2 regions of the Leucobacter sp. VD1 genome follow, and region 2 is predicted to be linked to the other one. Evidence: predicted binding sites of a transcription regulator. Region 2 holds the regulator's gene; the other holds the start of a gene.
What was found. The regulator HspR, encoded in region 2, represses chaperone genes until heat shock. The targets are predictions, from matches to a motif close to AAGTTGAGTCNNNNNGACTCAACTT.

Region 1 (4,407 bases), on a different contig from region 2:
CGATCGAGCAGGTGGGTCTCGGCGAGTACGCCGGACATCGTGTCGAAGCGCTGAGCGGTGGGCAGCGCAATCGTGTCTCATTGGCGGCCGCACTGCTCGGGGATCCCGAGCTCGTGGTGCTGGACGAGCCCACTGTGGGCTTGGATCCGGTGCTGCGGGTGGAACTGTGGGGGCTCTTCCGGGAGCTCGCGGGCACGGGCACCACGCTGCTCGTCAGCAGCCATGTCATGGACGAGGCGCTGCGCTGCGACCGCCTGCTGCTGATGCGCGAGGGGCGCATCATCGCCGACACCTCACCTGGGGCCCTGCTTGCGCAGACCGACACCGACGACCCCGAGGCGGCATTCCTCGCGATCATCGCATCGCAGCCGGGCGACGGCACCTACCCGGTCTCGCCCCCGAATCCCACCGATCCGCCTCACCACGGGCGCCACAGCGCCGACAGTGCCGCTGCTTCAGGGGAGGCGCGATGAACCTCTCCCGCAGCTGCTCCACCGCTGGCCGCGTGCTGCGGCAGCTCAGCCACGATCCGCGCTCCATCGCCCTGCTGCTGCTCATGCCGAGTCTGCTCGTGGGCCTCTTCGCATGGCTGTTCGACGCGCAGCCGGGCGCGTTCTCGCGGCTCGGCGGGCCGATGCTCGCGCTGTTCCCCTTCATTCTGATGTTCATCATCACCTCGGTGACCACACTGCGGGAGCGGCGCTCGGGCACCCTTGAACGGCTGATGACCACCCCGCTCGGCAAGGGCGATTTCATCGTGGGGTACGCGCTCGCCTTCGGGCTCGCCGCCACGGTGCAGGCGGTGATCACTGTCGGCTTCGCGGTAATCGTCTGCGGGCTCGAGGTTTCCGGCCCGCTCTGGCAGCTCGGGCTCGTCGCCGTGGTCGACGCGCTGCTCGGCACCGGGCTCGGGCTGCTCGCCAGCGCCTTCGCGCGCACCGAGTTTCAGGCCGTGCAGTTCATGCCGGTGCTCGTGTTCCCGCAGATCCTTCTCGGCGGCCTGCTGATGCCGCGCGATCAGATGCCCGACGCGCTGCACACGATCTCCGACTGGCTGCCCCTCAGCTACGCGATCGACGCGGTGAACGCTGTGACGCGGGGCGACGAGGGCTGGGATCTCGGCCGGCCGCTCATCGTGATCGCCGCGGTGACGCTGGTGGCGCTCGGGCTCGCCGCGCTCACCCTGCGCCGTCGTACGCCGTAGATGAGAGGGGCGGATCGGGCGGTTCGCGCCGCGGCTGTACGTATTCACGCCCGTCGAGCGGCGGCCCTTCAGGCCTCCGCCCGGCGGTTCCACAGCTGATGCGTGAGGCCGCTCGCGCTGGCGACCGTTTCGAGCGTGAAGCGATCCTCGAATCCGGTCACGCCCTCCCACAGGCTCACCCCTCGGCCCAGCGTGATGGGCACGACGATGACGTGCATGAAGTCGACGAGATCGGCGCTCAAAAACTGGCGGATCGTTGTCGGGCCGCCGCCGATCCGCACATCCTGATCACCCGCAGCCTGCTGTGCCTGCCGCAGCGCCTCCTCCGGCCCGGAGTCCATGAAGTGGAAGCTCGTGCCGTTCTCGAACACCATCGGTTCTCGCGGGTGATGGGTGAGGATGAAGCAGGGCGTCTTGAAAGGCGGCTCGTCGCCCCACCAGCCGCGCCAGCCGTCGTCGGGCCACGGCCCCTGCTGTGGGCCGAACTTGCGTCGCCCCATGATCTCGGCACCGATGCCCTGGCCCCACATGCTGAACAGTGCCCGGTCCAGCGTCACCGGCTCCGCAACCCGGTGCACACCCTCGATGACTCGTCCGTCGAACCAGTCGAAGAGGTGACGGGCGCCGCCGATCGGCTCATCGAAGGTGACGTACTCCCCGGCGGAGAACCCGTCGAGCGACACGAACTGATTGTGCACGCGCGTGCGAGTCATGATGCCTCCAGCGGATCGGGCGGGGCCGGCCCCCGCTCGGCTGAGCGGGCGTGACCGCGCACTCGCAGAGTAAATGATTGGGGCCAGTCACGCCACCCCTGACGTTTCTGCTCCTCAAGAGGTTGAAATGATGAGGGCTCCGTGCTTGCTCGAGAGAGCAGGCACGGAGCCCTCGTGCTAAACCGGGTTCGTGACGCAGCGTCTTGTGAGGCTATGAGGAAGAGTTCTCCAGCTGGGCGGGAGACGACCCCGAAGCCTGAATTGTCGAGGTCGCGCCTGCGGTGCTGGTCGACCGAACTTCTACCTTGCGCGGCTTTGCTCGCTCGCTCACCGGGATCGTGACGCAGAGAACGCCGTTGTCGTAGCTGGCGCTGATGCGCTCAGTGTCAATCCCCTGCCCCAGGCTCAGCTGGCGCAAGAAGCTCCCTGCGGTTCGTTCGCGGGTGATCCACTTCACGTGTTCGGCCTCCGGCAACGTGCGCTCGGCGCGGATAGTGAGAAGCTGCCCGTCGACATCGATGTCGACTGAACCGGGATCCATCCCGGGCAGGTCTGCCGTCAGCAAATAGTGGTCACCGTCTCGATAGAGATCCATCGGCATTTGCCGAGGCCCGCGAAGCGGATCGGAGAGGAGTGCATCCGCAATGCGTTCAACGTCGCGGAAGGGGTTGTAGCTGGCCATATTCGCACCTTTCTCTCATCGACTGACTTGTGTGTTGAAGTTGAGCTAATGCGACTCAACTTGTCTTGAGATTAGCACTCGAGCATTGAGAGTGCCAGATAGTTCGCTGATGGCAAACGCCGCGCAAGGTGGGTGCTGGTGGGTGGCATAGCACCGCGCGCTCCCCGCCCGCAATGGGCAGCGGCCAGGGCCTCGCGCTCGGTAGACTGCGGGCAGAGAGTGCAGGGGGTGCCATGACCGAGATGCAGGACATGACGGGCGGGCGCGAGCTCGTTATGGTGTCGAACCGGCTGCCGGTAGACCGGGTAGTCGAGCCCGACGGATCAACCTCGTGGCGCACCTCGCCAGGAGGCCTTGTCACCGCCGTCGCACCCATCGTGGAGCAGCTCGGCTGCCTCTGGGTGGGGTGGGTCGGCGCCGCCGATGAAACCCTTGAACCCTTCGAGATCGGCTCGATGCGGCTCGCACCCGTCGAACTCAGCGAAGACGACGTCGAGCTCTACTACGAGGGCTTCTCGAACGGCACGCTGTGGCCGCTCTACCACGACGTGATCGCCCGCCCCGACTTCCACCGCGTGTGGTGGGACCGCTATCAGCGGGTGAACCAGCGTTTCGCCGAGCGCGTCGCGCAGCACGCTGCGCAGGGCGCCATCGTGTGGGTGCACGACTATCAGCTGCAGCTCGTGCCCGAGATGCTGCGCGAGCTGCGCCCCGACCTCACCATCGCGTTCTTCCTGCACATCCCCTTCCCGCCCAGCCGCCTCTTCGCCCAGCTGCCCTGGCGCAAACGCGTCGTCGAGGGGTTGCTCGGTGCTGACGTGATCGGCTTCCAGCAGGTCACCGACGCGGTGGCCTTCCGCACGACTGCCGAGCGCTTCACCCGCGTGCCCGCCCTCGGCAACACCATCGTCGTGCCCGGCACCGCAGAGCACCATTCCCGCACGGTGCTCGCGCAGGAGTTCCCCATCTCCATCGACGCCGCAGCCTTCGCTGAGGTCGCCGCGCGGCCCGAGGTGCAGGAGCGCGCTCGCCAGATCCGCGCAGAACTCGGCAACCCGAAGACGGTGATGCTCGGCGTCGACAGGCTCGACTACACGAAGGGCATTCGCCACCGGCTGAAAGCTTTTGACGAGCTGCTCAGCGATGGCGAGATCGACGCCGGCGACGTTGTGCTGGTGCAGGTGGCGAGCCCGAGCCGAGAGCGAGTCGACGCTTACCGGCAGCTGCGCGACGAGGTCGAACTCACGGCGGGCCGCATCAACGGCGAGCATGGATCGCTCGGCCACGCCCCCCTCGTCTACCTGCACCGCGGCTACACCCGCGACGAGATGGTGGCGCTCTACCTCGCCGCCGACGTGCTGCTCGTCACCCCCTTGCGCGACGGCATGAACCTCGTCGCCAAAGAGTATGTGGCCTGCCGCACCGACGAGCAGGGCGTGCTGGTGCTGAGCGAGTTCGCGGGTGCCGCCGACGAACTGCGTGACGCGCTGCTCGTCAACCCGCACGACATTGAGGGGCTGAAAGCGGCCGTGGTGCGTGCCGTGCACATGCCCCGCGAAGAGCAGCGCCGCCGTATGCGCTCCTTGCGGCGCACTGTCTACGACAATGATGTGGCCCACTGGGCAACGGGATATCTCGGAGCGGTGCGCGCCGCCGCCGAGGCGCAGCGCCCGAGCCACACGGGCGAGCGCACGGAGCCGATTCAGGTCAGCACGGCGTTCGTGCCGCGCAGCATCGACGACCGGGTGCGCCGCCTCGCGGCGCTGCCGCAACTCATCGTGGCGAGCGACTTCGACGGCACACTCGCG
Region 2 (4,407 bases):
CAAGGAGGCCGGCGTCAAGGTCTCCGACATCGCCCACGTGGTGCTCGTCGGCGGCTCGACTCGCATGCCCGCTGTCACCGAGCTCGTGAAGAAGCTCACCGGTGGCAAGGAGCCCAACAAGGGCGTCAACCCCGATGAGGTTGTCGCCGTGGGCGCCGCGCTGCAGGCCGGCGTGCTGAAGGGTGAGCGCAAGGATGTGCTGCTCATCGATGTCACCCCCCTGAGCCTCGGCATCGAGACCAAGGGCGGCATCATGACGAAGCTGATCGAGCGCAACACCGCGATTCCCACGAAGCGCAGCGAGACCTTCACCACGGCCGAGGACAACCAGCCCTCTGTCGCGATCCAGGTCTTCCAGGGCGAGCGCGAGTTCACTCGCGACAACAAGAACCTGGGCACCTTCGAGCTGACGGGCATCGCCCCGGCACCCCGCGGCATCCCGCAGATCGAGGTCACCTTCGACATCGACGCCAACGGCATCGTGCAGGTCTCGGCCAAGGACAAGGGCACCGGCAAGGAGCAGACCATCACCATCTCGGGTGGTTCGACGCTCTCCAAGGAAGACATCGAGCGCATGGTGCGCGAGGCCGAAGAGCACGCCGCCGAAGACAAGAAGCGCCGCGAGTCGGCCGAGCAGCGCAACAACGCCGAGCAGCTCGCCTACTCGGTCGAGAAGCTGATCTCCGAGAACGAAGACAAGCTGCCCGAGGACGTCAAGACTGAGGTGCAGGGCGATCTCGACGCGCTCAAGCAGGCGCTCGCCGGCGACGACGACGAGGCCGTGAAGACGGCTGCCGGCAAGCTCGGCCAGAGCCAGACCAAGCTCGGCGAGGCGATCTACGCGGCCGCACAGGCTGAACAGCCCGCCGCAGACGCCGACGCCGCAGGGGCGAACGATGACGACGTGGTTGACGCCGAGGTCGTCGAAGACGAGGAGCAGAAGTAACCATGGCAGCACAGGAACAGCGCACGCCGGGCGAAGACCCGAACCGCGACGATGTTCCTGCGACGACGGGGCCGGAGGCGAATGCCTCCGGCCCCGTGCCGCAGGAAGACGGGCTCACCGTCGATGACATCCTGAACGCAGACCAGAGCACCGACGCGAAGGCCGCCGACGCAGCTGCAGCCGAGGCCGCTCCCGAGGAGAACCCCTACCTCGAAGATCTGCGCCGTCTCACCGCGGAGTACGCGAACTACCGCAAGCGCACCGAGGCCAACGCGCAGCTCGAGAAGCAGCGCGCCGTGGCCGCGGCGGTCACCCCGCTGCTCACAGTGCTCGACGATCTCGACCGCGCTGAGCAGCACGGTGATCTCGTCGAGGGCACCGCGTTCTTCACCATTGCGCAGAAGATGCGCGCCACTATGGAACGTCTCGGCTTGGTGAGCTATGGCGAGAAGGGCGAACCCTTTGACCCGCAGCTGCACGAGGCCATTGCGCAGGTGCCCGTGCCTGGCACCGAGCAGCAGACCGTTCTGGACGTGATCGAGCGGGGGTACCGCGTCGGCGACGTCGAGCTGCGCCCCGCCAAGGTAGCGGTGGCGGTGGGGGCAGATGGCTAGTCAGGATTGGCTCGAGAAAGACTTCTACGCGATCCTCGGCGTCTCAAAAGACGCGAGCGAGGCTGAGCTCAAGAAGACGTACCGCAAGCTCGCCCGCAAGCATCACCCCGACTCCAACCCCGGCGACGCCGTCGCCGAGGCGAAGTTCAAGGAGATCAGCGAGGCCTACTCGGTGCTCTCCGACAAAGAGCAGCGCGCCGAGTACGACCAGATTCGCGCCATGGGTGCTGGCGGCGCCCGCTTCACCGCAGGCGGGGGCGGCGGTCAGGGCTTCGAGGACATCTTCGGAGGCATGTTCGGCGGTGGTCGCGGCGGTGCCAACTTCAGCTACCAGGGTGGGTTCCCACAGGGCGGCCAGGGTTACGAGGACATCTTCAACATGTTCGGTGGCGGCCGCAGCGGCCCGCAGCCGGGGCGCGACATCCAGGCCACGACCACGCTCGATTTCGAGACCGCCGTGCAGGGCAAGACCGTCACGCTGCAGACCCCGAATGGTTCGGTGAAGGTGAAGATTCCGGCGGGTGTCTCGGACGGGCAGAAGATCAAGGTGCGCGGCAAGGGCGAGCCGAGCCCGAACGGCGGGCCCGCGGGCGACATCATCCTCACGGTGAGTGTTCGCAAGCACCCCGTGTTCGAGCGCGACGGCCAGAACCTGCGCCTCAAGCTGCCGGTCACCTTCTCGGAGGCCGCGCTCGGCGCGACCGTCGAAGTGCCGACCCTCGGCGGCGATCCCGTGCGCCTCAGGGTGCAGCCGGGAACGCCCAGTGGGCGGGTGCTGCGGGTGAAGGGGCGTGGTGTGCAGAGTGCCAAGGGCACCGGCGACCTGCTCGCCGAGGTGCAGGTGGTCGTGCCGTCGCACCTCTCCGAGGAAGCCCGCGCGGCGCTTGAGGCCTTCCGCGAAGTGGAGCCCCGGGAGAACCCGCGCGAGGATCTTCTGTCGCGCGCCCGTGGCTGAGAGCGGTGAGACCCATGGCTGAACCTCAGATGGATCGCTACACCCCGGTGTTCGCGATCGCCGCCGCCGCGGAGCTGGCCGAGATGCACCCCCAAACGCTGCGACAGTACGACCGAATCGGGCTCGTGTCGCCGCAGCGCACCCGTGGCAACACCCGCCGCTATTCGCTGCACGATGTGGCGCGTCTGCGCGAGGTGTCACGGCTGTCGGCCGAGGGGCTCAGCTTGGAGGGGATCCGCCGGGTGCTGCGGTTGGAGGATCGGGTGCGCGAGCTCGAGGGCCGTGTGCACGAGCTCGAACAAGCGCTCGCTCAGGAGCAGCTGCAGCGGCCCGAGCGGCGTGTGTTCGCTGCCGGTGCCGCGGGCGGGGAGGTCATCACCCTGCGCCGCGGCACCCGCGTGCGGCGCAACGCCGAGGTTGTCGTGTGGAAGCCGTAACCGCGCTCTTCGCGCAGCTTTCGCGAGCGCCTGATTTCGATGCTCCTGAGTTGCAGGCCTACGATTCTGCCGATGAGCTGATGCTCGACACCGTCGCCGATGAGCTGCGCGGCATCGACGACGGTGAGCTGGTGGTGATCGGTGACCGTCACGGTGCGCTCACGCTGGGTGCGGCGAGCCTCGGTGCGCGGCGGATCCGCGTGCACCAGGATCCGCTGCTCGCCGAGCGCGCGCTTACCGCGAACGCGGAACGTCTCGGCCTTGCCGGGATGCACAGCTCGCACCCGCTCGACGAGTCGCTGCTGCGCGATGCGCGGCTGGTGCTGCTGCAGTTGCCGCGGGGCCTCGACGCGCTCGACGAGATCGCCTGGTCGATCGCGCGCTGGGCGCATCCCGAGGTGCGGGTGGTCGCCGGCGGGCGCGTGAAGCATATGACTCGTGCTCAGAACGAGGTGCTGGGCCGCTCCTTCGGCGAGGTCTCGGCGGGGCTCGGGTGGCGCAAGGCTCGGGTGTTGCGGGCGAGCGCGCGGCGTGACATCGGCCCCGCGCCGTTTCCGCAGTGGGGATCGGATGCTGCGCTCGCGTTTCGGGTTGCCGCGTTCGGGGCGACATTCGGGGGTGCCACGCTCGATCACGGCAGCAGGCTGCTGCTCGAAGGGCTGGGTGTGCCCGAAAGGCCTGGCGTGAAGCCCGCCCGTATCGTTGATCTCGGCTGCGGCAATGGGGTGCTGGCCGTTTCTGCGGCGCTGCGCTGGCCCGACGCCGAGGTTATCGCGACAGACCAGTCGGCCGCCGCGGTTGCTGCGGCTCGGCTCACCGCGGCAGAGGCGGGTGTGGCGGATCGGGTGGCGATCCACCGTGCTGATGCTCTTGAAGCCGTGCCCGATGGGTGGGCGGATCTGATCCTGCTCAACCCGCCGTTTCACACGGGGGCGACGGTGCACGCGGGAGTGGCGCACCGCCTGATCCGCGCGTGCCGTCGCGCACTCGCTCCCGGTGGCGAGCTGCGTCTCGTTTTCAATTCGCACCTGCGCTATCGGCCCCTCGTGGAGCGCGAGATCGGCCCGGTGCGCGAGGTTGCCCGAGACCGCACCTTTACGGTGCTGTCGGCGATGCGTCGCTGAGCTGGGTGTGCTCGCCAGTGCGGCCCACCGCTGCGCCGGCGAGGGTCGTCAGGCCTGACTATCGAGGGTGGTCAGGCCTTGCGGCGGCGCGGATTGCCCTGCTCTGCGCGGGCCCGAATGAGGTCGCGGGCCGAGATCTGGTGCACGCGCACACCGTAGTCATCAGCGCTGAGGCCTGACAGAAAACTGCCCGGATCCACTTCGAGCGCGGTGCCGAGGCGCACCAGCGTTTCGGCAGTCGGGCTGGAGACGCCGCGTTCGATCTTGCCGATGCTGGTCCAACTGATCTCCGCGAGCTCGCCGAGATCTTCCAGCGAGATACCAAGGTGCT

Region 1: the regulator HspR is predicted to act here: its motif matches at 2,637-2,661, upstream of WFL22_RS10570 (Hsp20/alpha crystallin family protein).

What each region holds. Positions count from the first base shown of each region.
Region 1 covers NZ_JBBCPO010000003.1:336,390-340,796, forward strand. Annotated here, with positions in the region: gene WFL22_RS10555 (ABC transporter ATP-binding protein) at 1-473, shown strand, start outside; gene WFL22_RS10560 (ABC transporter permease) at 470-1,204, shown strand; gene WFL22_RS10565 (dihydrofolate reductase family protein) at 1,273-1,917, opposite strand; gene WFL22_RS10570 (Hsp20/alpha crystallin family protein) at 2,129-2,599, opposite strand; gene WFL22_RS10575 (bifunctional alpha,alpha-trehalose-phosphate synthase (UDP-forming)/trehalose-phosphatase) at 2,833-4,407, shown strand, end outside.
Region 2 covers NZ_JBBCPO010000002.1:203,610-208,016, reverse strand. Annotated here, with positions in the region: gene dnaK (molecular chaperone DnaK) at 1-946, shown strand, start outside; gene WFL22_RS06315 (nucleotide exchange factor GrpE) at 949-1,560, shown strand; gene WFL22_RS06310 (DnaJ C-terminal domain-containing protein) at 1,553-2,515, shown strand; gene WFL22_RS06305 (heat shock protein transcriptional repressor HspR) at 2,530-2,952, shown strand; gene WFL22_RS06300 (class I SAM-dependent methyltransferase) at 2,940-4,076, shown strand; gene WFL22_RS06295 (helix-turn-helix domain-containing protein) at 4,148-4,407, opposite strand, start outside.